DNA from 3 places in the Halomonas sp. MMH1-48 genome. Region 1 is predicted to be linked to each of the others. Evidence: predicted binding sites of a transcription regulator. Region 1 holds the regulator's gene; each other region holds the start of a gene.

Region 1 (6,034 bases):
GGGGTTCGGTTTACCCAACGCCCAGGTCGACGTTGCCAAGTTGCACGGGCGACAGCTACGGCGGCTGCATCCGCAGGTCGATACCCTCGAATCGCTTGGCGAGGCGCTGACCCGTTGGCGGCTGCCACGGCTGATCTGGCCTAGCGTGACCAGCGAAGCCACCGCGAGTGCACTTCTGTATCTACGTTTGCAGCGCGAGATCGCCCTGACCGCCTAGGGTTTGTATTGGGTAGAGCTTCGGAGTGTTGTTAGAATACATACTGCTCCTTTACCCACCGGCAGTGCGACGACCATGTTATCACCTGACTACTTTGACCCTACTTTGTCAGACAGCGCGTCTGACGAGCCTACCGCCACGCAGCACGAGCTGCAGGATGCCAAGCAGAAGCGTGAATTCAACAAGTTGCAAAAACGCCTGCGGCGCGAAGTGGGAAACGCGATCATCGATTACAACATGATCGAGGATGGCGATCGGGTCATGGTGTGCCTCTCCGGCGGCAAAGATAGCTACACGATGCTGGAGATTTTGCGCAACTTGCAACGCAACGCGCCGGTCGATTTTTCGCTGGTGGCGGTCAACATGGACCAAAAACAGCCTGGTTTCCCAGAGCACGTCTTGCCCCAGTATTTGGATAAGCTGGGGGTGGAGTATCACATTCTCGAGCGTGACACCTACTCGGTGGTAAAGGAGAAAACCCCGGAGGGTAAAACCACCTGCGCGCTCTGCTCGCGCTTGCGCCGCGGCTCGCTGTATGGGTTTGCCGAAGAGATCGGCGCGAACAAGATTGCCCTCGGCCACCATCGCGAAGACATTCTAGAAACGCTGTTTCTGAACATGTTCTTCGGCGGTACGCTAAAAGCCATGCCGCCGAAACTGCTCTCGGATGACGGTAAAAACATCGTGATCCGCCCGCTGGCCTACTGTAAAGAGGCGGATATTGCTGAGTTTTCGCGGCAGATGGCGTTTCCCATCATTCCCTGTAATCTGTGTGGGTCGCAGCCGAACATGCAGCGACAAATCGTCAAAGAGATGTTGGCGGAGTGGGACAAGAAGCATCCTGGGCGCTTGGAGAGCATGTTCAAAGCAGTCACCAAGGTGGCACCCTCGCAGCTTGCCGATCGCGAGCTATTCGACTTTGCCGGTCTCGAAGCCAAGCAGGCGGCCTTGATGGAAGGACGCATCCAAGCCTTCAACGTGTGACCGTTGGCGCCTCCTCTTCTGCCAGGGTAATGAGGCGCTGCATGTCCAAAATATTGACCTCGCGCCCTGAGACGGCCACGACTTCCTGCTGCTGAAAGCGGCTAAGAATGCGGCTGACCGTTTCGACCGCTAGGCCCAGGTAGTTACCCATATCGGCCCGGGACATGGATAGGCGGAAGCTGTACGGCGAGTAGCCCCGCCGCCGGAAGCGATCAGAGAGCGTAATCAAAAAGCTCGCCAGCCGCTGATCCGCGGTCTTACGCGACAGTAGACGCATCATTCGCCGATCGTCGCGCAGCTCTTTACTCATGCTGCGATAGAGCTGGCCGCGCAGCTCGGGCAGCTCCTCGGAGAGCGAGTCCAGGCGGTCGAATGGAATTTCGCACACCGTCGTCGTTTCCAGAGCCATCACCGTGCCGGGGTAGTGCTCTTCGTCGATGCCGTCCAAACCCACCAGTTCGCTGGGTAGAAAGAAATTGGTGAGCTGGTCATGGCCGTTGCCTTCGCTGGTGACCTGCTTCAAGCTACCCGAGCGCACCGCATAGACACTGGTGAAAGCGTCCCCTTGGCGGAACAGGGGTTCGCCTTTCTTCAACGGCGAGCGGCGGCGAATGATCGCATCGAACTGGCTCATATCCTCGAGCTCCAAGGCGAGCGGTAAGCACAGCGAGCTTAGACTACACGTCTGGCAGCGCGCCTCTTGCAGCAGTGAACGTCGTTGGCTGGCAGGATATGGCATAGGAGTCTCCCTTCTTCTTTCGCCATCATAGGCACAGGGGGCAGGCGGCTCAAGGCGCTCACACGATCTTCGAGTAGCGCTGACCATCCTGACGTTGTAAGTGAGTGTCGAAGGCCATGGCCAAATGCCGAATGAGCAATCGCCCGATCGGCGTGGCGCTCAGCCGAAGGCCCTCACGCTGTACGAGGCCATCCCGTTCGGCGGTCGCCAGTCGCTCGAAGGCAGTGGCAAAGTAGTCTGCCGCATCGATATGCCAACGCTGACCGATCGCGTCGAGATCGATGGCCATATCGCACATGAACCGCTCGATGACGTCTCTTCTTATTAGGTCATCCTTATTTAAGCGTAGTCCTTTTATCGTTGCCAGCCTACCTTCATCCAAGGCGGCTTCATAGTGGGCGAGCTGAGTAGGGTTTTGGGCGTAAATATCGTCGACCCGAGAAATGGCGGATACGCCCAAACCAATCAAATCGCACTCGGCGTGGCTGGAGTAGCCTTGAAAATTACGCTGCAGCGTGCCGTTGCGCTGCGCCTGGGCCAAGCTGTCGTCGGGGCGTGCAAAGTGGTCCATGCCAATATGCACATAGCCCGCCTGGGTGAGCATCTCGATAGTGGTGTGCAGCATGGCCAGCTTTTCATCGGCGCTGGGCAGGTCGGCCAACTGGATACGTCGCTGGGGCGCAAAGCGGGCTGGCATGTGGGCGTAGTTGAAGACCGATAATCGTGCTGGTCCCAGCTCGATGACCTGACGAAGCGTTTCGGCAAAACGCCGTTCGGTTTGAAAGGGAAGGCCATAGATTAAATCGAGGTTGAGCGAGCGAAAGCCGAGCCGATGCGCTTCGTCCATGAGCGTTTCGGTGAGCACCCGGGGCTGCACGCGATTGATCGCCGCTTGAACCTGCGGATCGAGATCTTGAACGCCAAGGCTTAGGCGGTTAAATCCTAGCGATTGGAGATGTCGCAGGGTAAAGACATCCGCTTCGCGTGGGTCAATTTCAATGGCATAGTCCCGATCTGGCGCGTTCGATAACCCAAAACGGGCATCAAGCCGGTCGACCAAATCGCTCATTTGCGCCAAGGTAAGAAACGTCGGCGTGCCGCCGCCCCAATGCAGTTGCTGCACCGGTCGTTGGGTATCTAAATGGCGCGACGTGAGCACCATCTCACGATCTAGCCGAGACAGGTAGGGCTCGGCCAGCGACGTATTTTTCGTAGCGATTTTGTTGCACGCACAGTAGAAGCAGATCTTGCGGCAAAATGGGACGTGGACATAGAGCGACAGTGGCTTTTGGCTGGCGTTACTGCGTTCTAGTGCCTGGGCCATATCGTCGGCGGTGAAGCCGTCGTGAAACGACAGCGCTGTCGGATAAGAGGTATAGCGCGGGCCGCTCGTGTCATAACGACGTATCAGGGCGTCGTCCCATGCAGTGGCCTCAGCCACTGATGAAGTGGGCTGAGCGTGGGCAGCAGTAGCATGAACGGGCATAGGCAACGCTCCGGTGTAACAGCACAAGCGAGTGAACGGATGCGTTCATGCTACGCCAGGGGGCAGCGCAATGCGTTGAGCTGTATCAAGCAATGGCGTAAAAGCCCATGCCGAAGCGGCTAAGCTAGTTAGAAAGGTGAGAAAGTGCGGCCCGCCGATAGGTTCAGTGCCCGGTAGGAGAGAACAGCGTCCAGAGCTGCCACAGCGCAAAACTGATGATGGTCAGCGCGGCGATACTGCGCGTGGCACGGTGGCGAATCAAGTGGCTGAGCTGGCGTGCCGCTAGGCCCGTCGCAAGCAGCGCGGGCAGGGTGCCCAAACCAAAGGCACCCATCAATAGCGCCCCTTGTAACGGATCGGCAATGGCTAGGCTCCAAGCAAGCATCGAGTAGACCAATCCGCAGGGTAGCCAGCCCCACAGGGCGCCTAAAGCAAACGCCTGGGGCAGGTACACGACGGGCATCAAGCGCCTGCCGATGGGTTCGATATGGCGCCAAAGCCTGCGCCCTATCGCTTCCACTTTCAATAAGCCTTTCCACCAGTTAGCGATATACAGCGCCATCAACATCAGCATCACCGCCGCGACGACCTGTAGCGCGAGACGCGCCTGAGGCGATAGTGAGATCAAGGTGCCTAGTCCGGCTACCAAAGCGCCAGCCGTCATGTAGCTCATGATGCGCCCTAGGTTATAGCCGAGCAATAATCCACCCATACGTGCAGGGTGTCGCATGCTGGGTGGCACGGCAAAGGTGAGCGCACTCATGATGCCGCCGCACATGCCAATGCAGTGGGCACCCCCCATCAAGCCAAATACGAAGGCTGCCAGCAGTGGCGGCAAGTCAAGTCCGGTCGGGTTCACGGCGGTGGCTCACGGTCACGGGGTGGCTTGGTGCCTTTTTTGCGCTCGGCGCGCTGTTCGGGGGTGAGATCGTTCTCATCGTCGTCGAACAGAATGCGATGGGCAGGGCCTTCCAAGTCGTCGAACTGGTCATTCTTCACCGCCCAGAAGAAGGCCCACACTGCGAGCCCTAGCAAAATCAGCGACAGTGGAATCAATAAATAGAGAATCGTCATGCGGTCACCGGTCTCGCGGGAGCTGCCTGGGAAACGGTCGAGCTACGCCAGCGGGTCAAGCGCAGCGCATTGCCCACGACCACGAGTGAGCTGAGCGACATGCCAATGGCCGCCAGCCAGGGCGGCACCAACCCCATCGCAGCCAGAGGCAGTGCAGAGAAGTTGTAGCACACCGACCAGATCATGTTTTGACGCATGATGCGTCGCGTGGCGTTGGCAATCTCGATGGCCTCGAAAATACGCATCAAACGTGGGCTGAGCAAGACCGCATCGGCGCGGGTACGCGCCAAGTCGGTGGCACCGTTCATGGCAATGGCCACATCGGCGCCGGCCAAGACCGGCACATCGTTGATGCCATCCCCAATCATCACCACGCGCTCGCCTTGGGCCTGTAGCTCGCGCAGCCGCTCGAGTTTGCCTTCCGGTGACTTGCCCGCGTGCCATACGGGGATATCGAGCTGCTCGGCCAGGCTTTCTACCGCTTCTTGGGTATCGCCGGAGAGTAGCTCCACGGTAAGCCCTTTCGCTTGTAGGGCGGCAACGGTGTGCGCAGCGTCTTCCCGGACACCGTCATGGAGCTTGAACCAGGCGCGTGGTGCATCGTCTTCGCTAAGTAGTAGCCACTGACCGCGGCCAGGCGTGCTGAGTGTTTGGCTCGTTGCAAAATCGGGCTTGCCCAAGCGCCATGTAGCGCCGTCGAGTATGCCCTCCAGTCCGCTGCCGGTAACGCTTTTGACCTGCCGCGCTTGCAGCGTGGCGTCCCTATACGGTCGAAAAGCGCGGGCAATCGGGTGCTCGGAGTGAGCTTCTAGTGCGGCAGCGATCGCGCGTAGCCGTTCGCTGCTCTGCTCGGTTAACGGATGCGTCTGGGTGAGCTGCATCTCGCCACGGGTCAGCGTGCCGGTCTTATCAAAAATCACCCGTGTCACGTTCGAAAGTGACTCAATAGCATCGGCTCGGGTGATCAGGACGCCGCGTTGGCGCAACTGACCATGCCCTGCCGTGAGAGCCGTTGGAGTGGCGAGCGCCAGTGCACACGGGCAGGTGACCACGAGCACCGACAGCAGCACCCAGAGCATACGGGACGGGTCGATGAACCACCACGCCACGGTGACACAGGCGGTGACCACCAGTAGGCGTAGAACGAATAGGTGCGCCATTCGCGCTGCCATCTGGGCCAGCCTTGGGCGGCTGGCAAAGGCCCGATCGGTCAAATCCACGATACCCGCCGCGCGCGCATGGCTGCCGGCATGGGTAACCCGCACCGTGAGCGGGTTTTCCATGTTTTGACTGCCGCCCACGACCTGTTCGCCTACTCGGCGAGTGACGGGTAGATATTCGCCGGTTAGCATCGACTCATCCAGGCTGGATTCACCATCTTCTATGATGCCATCGGCGGGCACACCGTGGCCGGGCTTGATGAGCACTCGATCCCCGGGAGCCAGCTCGCTGGCGGGTAGAATGCGTTCGCTGCCGTCTGCCTCCAGTCGGGTAGCAGAAACTGGCAGCACGCCACTTAATGCATTGCCGCTGT
Region 2 (6,034 bases), on a different contig from region 1:
CGACATTGCTGTTTATAGCCGGTAATTTGTGGGTGCTCGCGAGCACCACACGCTATATCGACGGCCACTGGGCGCAGTGTCGTCCGACCGATGTGGCGATTGTGTTTGGCACCTCTCACTGGACGCGCAGTGGTCTGCGCAACCCTCACTTTCATGCCCGCATGCGAACCTCAGCGCGCCTTGTGGCTGACCAGCGTGTGAAGCATCTGCTGATCTCCGGGGACAATCGCACCCAGGCGTATAACGAGCCGCGCGCCATGTGGCGAGACCTGTATCGCCGAGGGGTGTCCGCGGAGCAGCTGACGATGGATTTCGCTGGCTTTAGCACCTACGACACGATGGTGCGTGCGCGAGATGTGTTTCAGTTGGATGAGGCGCTATTGGTCACTCAGAGCTGGCATTTGCCTCGGGCCATCTTTATTGGTCGAGCGCTAGGCATGGACGTGACGGGCTGCATCGCAGAGGAGCAACCCGCAGCAGACGAGTGGCGGCTGAGGATGCGCGAGTGGGTCGCACGCATTGCCACGTTGGGAGACCTATACCTCTGGGGAAGGGAGCCTTACTTTCTTGGTCCCGCTGAGCCGATCGATCTACAGCCGCAGAGCAGTAGTGCGACTGAAAGCAGCAAACCGGCACTCGAAACGACCGTTAATAGCGATGCTGCTCTACTGTTATTGCAGACGCAGGAGGATGAAAGGGGGATAGAGCCGAGTGCCGAGGAGTACTTAACCCCTAATGCCCGATACTAGCGCCGGGCTTTGCGTTTTTGCAGGCTATACAGCTCCCGGATAAGCTTTCGGCAACCCTGCATGCACTCGTCCACGACCGGCTCGATGGGATCGGGCAGAGGGTGAGTGAATAGCGTTGAAAGGGCCTGCATGAGTACACGCTCTTGTTCCAACAGCTCATTGATCAATACTTGGCTATCGTTGCCCACGAAACTCTTCAAACGGCTCCACAGCCACAGAAAATCGTCCCGCTCGACATCCGCATCCCGTGGCAGCATTTTCAGGTGAGCACGGGCAAGCTCCTGCAACGTGCGCATTTGTTGGAGTCGCTCAGTATAGTGCGGCTTCAGTGCATCGCGCAGCGAGGGGCGCAGGCGTTCGATATTGTCCTGGAAATAATCAATGCTATCGGCCAGCGCTTCCAGCACGCTGTCCATCGCCACTTGGCGATTGTCGAGAAACATGAGCGTCTACCTCCTTCGGTGACGCAGATTGTGGGGGTGGCAGCGTTGATTTGCCACCCCTAATGGGGATTATTTTTGCAATTGACCGTTAGCCTTTAGGCTTGGGTGGTGCTTTGCGAGCAGGCACTGCATTCTTTTCGATATGCTCGATGATCATGCCGGCAATATCCTTGCCGGTGGCGCTCTCGATGCCCTGTAGTCCGGGAGACGAGTTGACTTCCATGATCACCGGGCCGTGGTTCGAGCGAAGCAAATCCACGCCCGCGACGCGCAGTCCCATCGCCTTGGCTGCACGAATTGCGGTGGAACGCTCTTCGGGGGTAATGCGAATCACGCTAGCGGTGCCGCCGCGGTGTAGGTTAGAGCGGAATTCGCCCTCTGCCGCTTGTCGCTTCATCGAAGCGACGACCTTATCACCAATGACGAAACAGCGAATATCGGCGCCGCGTGCTTCCTTGATGTACTCCTGCACCATGATATTGGCTTTCATGCCCATGAAGGCTTGAATTACGGACTCTGCGGCTTGGTTGGTTTCTGCCAATACCACACCAATGCCTTGAGTGCCTTCCAGTAGCTTGATGACCAGGGGGGCACCCTTCACCATGGTGATCAGGTCGGGAATGTCGTCAGGGGAGTGAGCAAAACCAGTAATGGGTAGGCCCAAGCCTTTACGGGAGAGCAGCTGCAGCGAACGCAGCTTGTCACGGGAGCGAGTAATCGCGACCGAGTCGTTGAGGACGTAAGTGCCCATCATTTCGAACTGACGTAGCACCGCACAGCCGTAAAAAGTCACCGACGCGCCAATACGAGGGATGACCGCATCGAACGGCTCGATTTCCGCGCCTTTATAGTGAATAGAAGGGTGGTGCGAGGCGATGCTCATATAGCAGCGCAGGGTATCCACAACCCGGGCAGTGTGGCCGCGCTGTTCGGCGGCTTCCACCAGTCGGCGGGTAGAGTAGAGGTTGCGATTACGCGAAAGCAGGGCAATATGCATGCAAGGCTCCGGGTTGAAAAAGTTGCCGTTTAAAAGTGTTCAAGGCTCGCCGTGCAAAAAAGCGGCACCGGGGGCGACGAGCAGGCGGCGCATGGCACGCCTGCCCAGCAACATCGCGTGGCGCATATTGCGACGGTCGGTCAGGGTGAGTTCAACCGGAAAGTTCAGTTCGCCCAGTTGCATAGGGGTTCTAATCACATAGCGCCACTCGCTATGGCCGTTTGAGCTGGTGACGCGTCGACGGTCGTGTAGGTGTAAACGGTAGCGGTGTGCTGGGGTTTCTGGTCCGCCGCTATGGGTCAAAAAACTCACCCATAGCTGCCCGTCGGCATCTTCGTGGGTTTCGATCTCTTCGGCGTGCAGTGCCGACGTGCGCGCACCAGTATCGGCTTTGCAGCAGAGGTGAAGCCCTAACTCAGGTAACGTCACCATTTCGCGGCGGCCGATGACCGCTTTGGCCTGATAGGGTAATTCCTTCACAGTGCACTCCTGACGATATAAGAAAAACAAGACATAGTGATGACGTTTGTTGTTAGCCGTTATGCGAAGACTGCATGGCCGATAAACGCGCCTGGATAGCGGAACCCGCAGGCGCGTCACGTAGGGTAAGCATAACGGGTAAGCGTAGACGAGGAATCAACGCAATGTCGCGTACCACGGAGGCAAAGTGGCTGCGCTCGTCTTCCGCCAAGCGCTGTAGGAACCGGGGAAGGCGTTCGGCGTCTTCTAGCCATGGCCAGCCGCGTCCGGCCATGGCGGCCATCAAATCTGGGCCGCAGGCTGCCGGGTCGTTTAGCAGGTGGCTATACCATTCGCCTGCTAGAGCTCCACGGGAGCTGCCAACGGACCGCACGCAGGCGCACAGCGTTTCTAAATCTCCCTCGCTGGCTGCCACCTCGCCACGCGCGCGCAGAGCTTCGACGAGTGCATCCGGCAAGGGTTGGTGCTCCAAGCAGTAGCATAAGGAGTGGATCACACTTGTCGGCAGGCCGGGAATGCGGCCGGCGAGCGCCTCTGCGGTCTCGTTATCCAAGCGAACGACGTAATCGGCAATGCCTTGTAGCCCCAACGCTTGCCAGTCGATCGTCTGTTGGCCGCTCAAATACGCTTCCACAGCCTCTAGGTGCTGGCTGGCAGATAGGCCATGGGCATGGGTAGCCCGGGCATTGAGCATGGCCTGAAAAGTAATGTCCGGCGTAAACGCCAGTGGATTATCTTTCATCAGATGATCGACGTCTGCCGTGTCGGCGGCGCCCAGGTCGGTGGCGGCGGCATTGCGCCCAAGCGTTTCCAACAGACGGTTGATGAAACCGTCACGCTGGGCAGGCGAGAGCATGCCTTGCTCGTCCAGTGGCAGTGCCAAGAACCAAATGGCAGGCTCTTCCATGGCTCCCAAACGGAAGACGATGGCGAGCCGTGCCTGACCCTGCCAAGGCTCGGGCCATGCGTGCTCGGCGTTCTCGAAAGCGCGCAATATGTCTCGTGGACACGCCGTGACCCGGCGCCCCATATGGTAAAGCGATACCTCCGCACCGCTGCGCGTAAAAAACTCATCAAGGGTGTGAATTGGCTGCATGACATCCTTCCGCTTTTCAAGCCTGCACTCTACCTTGCTAGTTTGCCACTGTCAGCCGCAACCGCTGATTAATCCGCGCTTTATTGTCTAGGTGGTTAAAAATTGAACAACGTGGTGTAAGCCGCGTGAGAGTAGCGGTGGCGACACCTTTCCATAGTTTATCCACAGCCTCTTGCAGGTTTTCTGTGAATCTGTGAATAACGACTTCGATAGAGGCGTACGAGTGGCAACTTACCCACAGAGTTGGGATAATGGATGTCAACATTGTTCAACCCCAAGGTGTTTATGAGCGTCCATCAACAGCTTCAAACCGCGCTTCTCGAGCTTGAAGCCGCCATGAAGGCCGCGAATTTATGGCGCACCCCTACGCCCGAGGCGTCGGCGTTTGCCAGCCAGCAGCCTTTCTGTATCGATACCATGTCGTTGCCTCAATGGGTGCGTTATGTGTTCATTGCGCGACTGAACGCGTTAATCGATGCCAAAGCCGCCATGCCTGCCAAGTGCGACGTTGCCCCTGCGGTGGCGGCTTACATGATGCAGGAGAAGTTCCGGGCCAGTGACCAAGTGCTCGTCGTCAAAGCAGTGGAGCGTGTCGACCAAATCGTCACCGAGAATTAAGAGCGCGTCTCATCAACGAAAATGCCCAAGGCGCTCGCCCTGGGCATTTTTTTGTGGAGACTGCGTCGCTTCAGAAACGGTAGCTCAATCCTGCCATGACGACCATGGGGTCAATGGCAACGGTGCCTGCAGCGGCACCATTGACGGTGGCATCGGTATCGATGTCCAAGTACCAGGCGGCAGCATTCAATGCCCAATGTTCGTCGATCAGCAGGTCGACACCAATTTGGGCGGCAGCGCCCCAGGAGTCGTCGAGATCGAGTTCGCCAATCGCTAGCTGCTCATCGGAGAAGCGTGTGTAATTGATGCCTGCGCCAACGTAGGGCTGTACGCGAGCGTCGCTTCCGCCCAACGGATAGTACTGCAAGGTTAAGGTCGGCGGCAGGTGCTTGGTAGAGGCGAGGTTCTCGCCATTGAGTTGGATGTCGTGCTCAAAGGGGAGTGCGGCCAGCAGCTCGACGCCCAGCTTATCGTGGAAGCGGTAGCCCAAGGTGAACGCGAAGTCGGTTTTATCCTGAACATCCACTGCGAAGGCACCGCCTGCCAGCGAGCCGTTGTCGCTCTTGGGGGCTACTTTAGCGACCCCTACACGGGTGAAAAAGTCGCCGGCACCGTAGGCAATGGCTTGGCTGCTGATGGCCAAGGTGGCAGCGGCAAACCCAGTGGCGAGTAAGGTGGGAAGTGATAAAAGGCGCATGGCGTCGCTCCTGACCGTTCATTTTAGGGAAGTGAGTTGCTTAGCGATCATGCGGACAGTGTATCGAGTCAGGGCGAAGGCGTTCTTGACCTGGAGCAATCGCGGTGCTCTTGTGGCTCGAAACTTTCGACACAAAGTACCGCGCACAAAAAAGCTCAGCGGGTTGCCCCGCTGAGCTTTTTGCATCCGATCTTGGATTACGCTTCTTGACGGTCGATATGCTTGTACTCACCGGCGTCTGCCGTCACGCTGCTGACGACCAGAATGGCGATGAACGAGGCGATGAAGCCTGGAATGATTTCATACACGCCGGGACCACCCATGAAGGAGCCGTTCCAGCCCAGTGCAATCCATACCATGACGGTGACTGCGCCGACGATCATACCGGCTACCGCGCCCGCACCGTTAGTACGTGGCCACATCAGTGACAAGATGATCAGCGGGCCAAAGGCTGCACCAAAGCCCGCCCAGGCGTTACTGACCAGACCCAGCACTTGGGAGTTTTCGTCAGAGGCAATAAAGGCTGCCACAATACCGACCAGCACGACGCAGACGCGTCCCACTGCCACACACTGCTGCTCAGTGGCATTTTTGTGCAGGAAGAGACGATAGAAATCCTCGGTCAGCGAGGAAGAGGAGACGAGCAGCTGACTAGAGATGGTGCTCATGATGGCCGCCAGCAGCGCCGCATACAGGAAGCCGGTGATCAACGGATGGAACAGCAGGTTGGCTAGAATAATGAAGATGGTTTCTGGGTCTTGTACGTCCAGCCCATTACGAACGGCAAACGCACGACCTGCCAAGCCCAGAGAAACGGCTCCAATGAGCGATACCAGCATCCATCCCATGCCAATGTTGCGCGCAATGGGCACATCCTTTTGTGAGCGGATGGCCATGAAGCGCACGATGATATGCGGCTGACCAAAATAGCCAAGGCCCCAAGTAACCGCTGAC
Region 3 (6,034 bases), on a different contig from region 1:
CCATCAGCGCCCCCAGCTTTATCTGTACGCGCCTGCCGATTTTTGGCACTTACCGACTCAGCTGCCTGAAGAACCCTGGGTGGCGGAGTTCGACGTACATTTATGTAGCGATAAAATCACCCCGCCGCTCACAGGACACGCTGCCGTGATCGGCGATCTGAAGGAGCTCGCGAGCACGACACCCCTCGCCAATGTCGCCACACTTCATCCCGAAGGCTTGGTACGCGAACTCGACGAGTTGCGCATGGTCAAGTCCGCCTACGAAGTGGCTTGCCTGCGCGAAGCCAATCGACTAGCAATCGCGGGCCACCAAGCGGCTAATGCTGCTTTTATCGGTGCGTCGGCCGAACTGGATGTGCAGCTTGCCTATTTAGGGGCCAGCCGACAGCGAGAGTCGGACGTGCCTTATCAAAACATTATCGGTCTAAATGAGCATGCCGGGGTCTTACACTATCAGCGCTATGACCTGTCAGCCCCCAAACGGCGTTATAGCCTGCTAGTCGATGCGGGCCGTCGTTTTCGCGGCTACTGTGCGGACATTACCCGTACCTATGCAGGCCCGGATGCACCCAGCGAATTTGGCGGGTTAATCAGCGCCATGCACGGTCTGAAAGATGAACTCATCACCCACATCGTTCCTGGCATCGAGTTTCTAACGCTACATGAGCAGATGCACCGAGGCCTAGCCGACATATTGATCTCGCACGGACTGTATCAGGGCAGCGCAGAGAGCGCCGTGGAAACCGGTGTTACCCGCGCCTTTTGCCCGCATGGACTGGGCCACTCATTAGGGATTCAGGTACACGATGTGGCCGGATTGAGGCAGCCAGACGGGAGCCCATCGCCAGCACCTGACACCCATCCAGCCCTGCGTCTCACCCGTACGCTGCAAGCCGGTATGGTCATCACCATCGAGCCAGGCCTCTATTTCATTCCCATGTTGCTGGCACCACTGCGTAAAAAGCCCCACCCCATCGACTGGACGCTGGTCGACCGGCTCGCCGTGTGCGGAGGCATACGCATCGAGGATAATATCCTAGTGACAGAAGGCGGATCTGAGAACTTGACGTTATAGCCACTCCCTCGCCCAACAAAAAACGCCCGGCTTACGCGTGTAAGCCGGGCGTATATGTATCGGATTGGTTTAGAAACGGTAAGTAATACCGCCGCCGATCGTCACTGGCTCGATATCGACTTCGCCAACGGTGGCGCCAGCCGCATTGATGTCGGCGCTTACGTCCGCGTAGCTAACATAGCCGTTCAGCATGACGTTATCCGTCACTGCCAAATCCACACCCGCTTGGCCGATGGCGCCGTAGCTCTCGTCGATGCTCAAGCCAGATGGCTCGCTGGAAAAACTCGTGTAGTTCAAACCAAGACCTACGTAAGGCTGAACTTTCGAGTCCAAACCACCCATCGGGTAGTAGTTGACCAGCAGGTTCACCGGCAGACGGTCGACGCTACCTGCGCTGCCGCCCGGCGTCGTGTTCAGGTCATGTTCGAATTTTTCAGAGCTGTTGAGTTCGACGCCAAATTTGTCGCTGAACAGGTAGCCCGCACCATAAGTGAACCCACGTGCGCTTTGTACGTTGAGGTCCGCACCGCCAACATTGCCGTTACCTGAGCCCGTATCCGTTTGGGCAACACCGCCGCGAACAAACACATCGCCTGCTTCGTAGGCCATAACGGCTTGGCTCGCCATGACGGCACTGGCAGACACGATAGCGGCGGTGATCAATTTCATTTTGCTCATCAGGGTCATCCTCTTGCATCTTGCTTGGGATTGATGCTGGTCAACGCCAGCTAACCTATACAATATATAGTATAAGAACACCGTTTCCAAATTTCATGTGAAATTTTATTATAGGTTTTCTGGCTCTGATAGCTTTTGTTAACTATCGCGCTTGACAAACGAGCATAAAAAAAGTCCCCCGAAGGGGACCCAGGTGGAGCACGCCAGCTCACTCGGTGTATTGCCGGGCAGCGCCGCGGCAACGTTGCAAAGAAGGGAGAGCATTGAGTGCCGGTTGCATCGCGACCTTAATGACTCTATTCATTTGCGGGTTACCTTTTATGTTGCGAGCTGCGTGCCAAAAAAATAATTTCTATTAAAAAACATAATCTTACTAAATAAATGAGTAAAGAAAGCGTTCGCTATCTCTTTACCCCATGAAAAAGCGCACCAGCGGCGCGCATTTTTCGCTGCATTGCTTCATAACGAATCACTCAACCGCCACCAGCAACTAGCCTTACTGGCTTACTTGATTGCGGCCGCCGCGCTTGGCTCGATAAAGTGCCTCATCTGCTAAGACCAAGAGTCGGTCTCTGTTGTCCTCTGATACGTCGGTGCTACAGACCATACCCGCCGAGAGCGTGCACGCAAACTCCTGCTCCCCTTGGTTAAAGCGCAGGCGAGAAAAGTATTGGCGAATGTCTTCCAAGCGCTTCCGACCGTCCTCTGCGCTGCAGTGTGGCAGCACCACTAAAAACTCCTCGCCCCCATACCGGCCAATCATATCGGTTTGGCGTAGGCGCTGACGCAGCAGCGTCGCCACCGACGCAATCACGACGTCCCCTGTGGCATGGCCATAGGTATCATTCACCGATTTGAAATGGTCGATGTCCACCATGGCGACCACCACCGAATAGTGTTGTCGGAAGCCACGACATATCTCGTTGATCGCGGCACTTTTAATGCTGGCATGCTTGAGCAGCCCGGTCAGACTGTCTTTATTGAGCAGCGCCGACAGTGTGCGTGAGCGGGCCACGCGCACACGAATCGAGGCTACCAGCTGCGCAGCGAGAATGGGCTTGGTGAGGAAGTCATCGGCTCCGTGGCTGAGCGCATCTACCTGCTTACCTAAGTCCATCTCTGCCGATAAGAAGACGATGGGCAGACTACTCCACTCGTCATACTGCCGAACCACTGACGCTAAATCAGGGCCATCGTAATCCGGCATGTGCACATCCATCAGTAAGAGTTCGGGTCTAAACGAGGCGAGTTGATCGATGATATGGCGGGGATTGTCGAGGATGCGCACTTCCATCCCCGCGGCTTCTAGCACGAGCTGGTAATAAGCCGCCAGCTGTTGGTCGTCGTCCACGACGAGAATACGAGCGGGTGGCGATTGACGCTCTTGAAGAAGCTGCTCCAGACGGTTCACCAATTGCGGTATGTTCAGTGGCTTCAAAAAATAGCCATGCGCATTTAACTGTGCCGCTCGCATACGTGCATCGAAGGAGTCACAGTCGCTGATGAAAAGCAGGGGGCAAGAGAGCGCTTGCAACGGTGCAAGGTGTCCCACGCCTGCCATGGCGTCTACGATCAAAATATCGGGAGACTGATTGGCGATCGCTTGGCACGCCTCTGGCACAGAGTCGAAAAGGCGGACGTCATAACTGAAGTTCATCAACTGTTCACGGATATGCTTACCGAGCTCGTCATCTTCTTCGATCAGCCAAATCTTAGCGGATGTGCCGTTGATTTCTTGAGGCCCATCAACGCTAGGCGCCTGCTGCAAACTAGGCACGAGCTCGATTTGCATCGACTGTAATTGGCTACTCACCACGTTGACGAGCTGAAGATCGATGGCTTGATCGCTCTCCTCCAGCCAGCGCTTAAGGCCATTTTCCAACAGCCGTGCTTGGCTGCCGATCGCATCGAAACCAAACGTCCCTGCCGACCCTGCCAGTTTGTGTAGTCGATGGTAAACATCGGTCAACGTATCCCGAGGGGCTTGTGGGTCGCCACTGGACGGGGCTTCGGTGGTGACCATTAGCTGAGCACGTAACGTTTGCTGCAAACGCGTGAGCACACTGCACAACGATGCCAATTCGGCTTGCAGATTATGCTGATAGGTTTGTTTGAGCAGTGCCAGTTTGTGCTCTAGCGACTGTTGATCATGATTTGCCACACGCCTGCTCCCAAAGAGTGCGAACTTGATTAGCCAGGGTCATGGGATCGAACGGTTTGGCAATCACGCTTTTGGCACCGAGTGCGATGAGTTGATCCACCTCGTGGGGTTGTACTTTGGCGGTCATGAACGCGATAGGCACTTTCTCGAGACTCGAGCGTTGACGCAACGCCGCTAGAGTCGATGGCCCATCCATACCAGGCATCATGACATCGAGTAGAATCATGTCTGGGGCGAACGCTTCGGCTTCTTCCAATGCCTGCTCCCCTGAAGCACAGACTTTGACGTTAAAACCACCGACGACTTCGAGAGCAAGTGTCGCTACCGTTTGGATATCAGGATCATCTTCTACATACAAAATACGCTCTAAGCTGCTCATTCGTTATCCACCATCTGGACCAGTTGGGTTCGTTGTTGAATTGCCTCGAGCAACTCTGTCGGACTAATACGCGATTTCAAGAACACCGTCTCGACACGATGTTGATCTGCTTCACTGATGGACTGCCCAGATAGGATAATGATTCGCGCGTGGGGCTGCTCTTCACGAATCTGCTCTAGTAAATCCCAACCTTCGCCGTCAGGCAGACCAATATCCAAAATAATGGCATCGTAGCGTCGATAGGCTAAGTGGCGACGTGCCATGGCCACGCTCACCGCGTGATCACACACTGCATGCTCATCCAGCATGGCGCGTATGACCGCATGGAGGTCGGGGTCATCCTCGATATGCAGCAGCCTCAGGCGCTCTTGATGAGTCTGCATCTGCTCGCTGAGTAGTGCTAGCAGGTGTTCAGTCTGAATGGGTTTTGCCAACCAAGCGATGTCCTCTAAGTGACCTTCCAGAGCGACACCGCCTCGCTCCATGCTCCCCGTCACCACCATGACGGGGGTATGCTTCGACGCCCGCTGCTGTCGCAGCGCATGAATCACATCGAAACCGCTCATGTCGGGTAGTCCAATATCGACGGTGATGGCGTCATAGTGTTGGTTGGCCAGTTTCTCTAGCGCCATGGCACCGTCCAAGGCAGAGTCCACTTCGAAACCGGCTTGAGCCAATGTTGCAAAAAGAACACGCACGACGGAAGGATCATCCTCGATCACCAGCACTCGGCCCGCGTCAGCGCCCCGCGAATCACTAAGAGTATCCGAGGGATGAAGAGGCAGGGAGAACCAGAAACAGCTGCCCTTGCCCTCTTCTGAATCGAAGCCCATCTCACCTTCCATGTGCTCGATTAGCTCGCGCGTAATCGCCAAACCCAGCCCCGTTCCCCCTTTCGCCCGCGAGTCGGAGGCATCGACTTGTGCGAACTTACTAAAAATATGGCCTTTGAAGTGGTCGGGAATTCCCGGCCCATCGTCTTTGACGGTCACCATCATCCTATGGTCTTGCTTATCGACACTGATTTGGACTTCTCCTCCCTCCGGCGAAAACTTCACGGCATTGGAGAGCAGGTTCGCCATGACCTGACGAAGCCGCTGACCGTCGACACGCACCTGTGTATCCGGATGAGGATTATCCAGCGTCAACGTAACCTGCCGCTCATGGCGATAGTGGCGATTCTCCTCGATGGCACTTTCCAGTAAACGCTGCAGCGGCTGCCACTGCATATCGAACGCCAGTTTACCGGCGGCTATTTTTTCGATATCCAGCAGGTCGTTGATCAAGTGGGTGAGCCGCTGACTATTTTTATGCGCGATGTTGACCATACGCATGACGGTATCCGGCACGCTGCCAAGCGCCCCGGCAGCGACCATACCCAGCGCTCCCGAAATGGACGTAAGCGGCGTACGCAGCTCATGACTCACGGTCGAGACAAACTCGTTTTTCATTTGCTCGACGCGCTTCGATTCAGAAATATCTTCGGCAATGCCCAAGTAACCGGTAATCGTGCCTTGCTGATCTTTAATAGCGGTCACCACCAGCTTGATGGGCACACGATCGCCCGCGCGGGTCAGATAGGTCCACTCGTTGACATCGCGCTTTTCCAGGGCAGCCCGGTGGGTAAACACCTCCAAGGGCATCAAGGTATGGCCTGCACTCTGGCTCAGTTCGAGGAGCCGCTGTTCGACTTCATCGGCATCGTGAAACAGCATGGGAGTTTGCACTCCGATGACCTCGC

The links. The regulator FNR, encoded in region 1, switches genes on or off when oxygen is low (the NO sensors DNR and NnrR bind a similar motif). The targets are predictions, from matches to a motif close to TTGATNTANATCAA.
Region 2: the regulator FNR is predicted to act here: its motif matches at 5,166-5,179, upstream of MHM37_RS11220 (OmpW family outer membrane protein).
Region 3: the regulator FNR is predicted to act here: its motif matches at 1,784-1,797, upstream of MHM37_RS15500 (OmpW family outer membrane protein).

The regions. Positions count from the first base shown of each region.
Region 1 is NZ_JAKRFL010000003.1:70,754-76,787, forward strand. It holds gene MHM37_RS03995 (DNA polymerase III subunit epsilon) at 1-217, shown strand, start outside; gene ttcA (tRNA 2-thiocytidine(32) synthetase TtcA) at 293-1,201, shown strand; gene fnr (fumarate/nitrate reduction transcriptional regulator Fnr) at 1,191-1,940, opposite strand; gene hemN (oxygen-independent coproporphyrinogen III oxidase) at 1,999-3,426, opposite strand; gene MHM37_RS04015 (sulfite exporter TauE/SafE family protein) at 3,590-4,285, opposite strand; gene ccoS (cbb3-type cytochrome oxidase assembly protein CcoS) at 4,282-4,500, opposite strand; gene MHM37_RS04025 (heavy metal translocating P-type ATPase) at 4,497-6,034, opposite strand, start outside.
Region 2 is NZ_JAKRFL010000011.1:33,449-39,482, forward strand. It holds gene MHM37_RS11190 (ElyC/SanA/YdcF family protein) at 1-749, shown strand, start outside; gene MHM37_RS11195 (hypothetical protein) at 746-1,192, opposite strand; gene rimK (30S ribosomal protein S6--L-glutamate ligase) at 1,281-2,189, opposite strand; gene MHM37_RS11205 (RimK/LysX family protein) at 2,229-2,669, opposite strand; gene MHM37_RS11210 (DUF3549 family protein) at 2,722-3,765, opposite strand; gene MHM37_RS11215 (YqcC family protein) at 4,051-4,383, shown strand; gene MHM37_RS11220 (OmpW family outer membrane protein) at 4,454-5,080, opposite strand; gene putP (sodium/proline symporter PutP) at 5,278-6,034, opposite strand, start outside.
Region 3 is NZ_JAKRFL010000023.1:38,164-44,197, reverse strand. It holds gene pepQ (Xaa-Pro dipeptidase) at 1-1,075, shown strand, start outside; gene MHM37_RS15500 (OmpW family outer membrane protein) at 1,145-1,753, opposite strand; gene MHM37_RS15495 (diguanylate cyclase) at 2,250-3,914, opposite strand; gene MHM37_RS15490 (response regulator) at 3,901-4,293, opposite strand; gene MHM37_RS17200 (response regulator) at 4,290-6,034, opposite strand, start outside.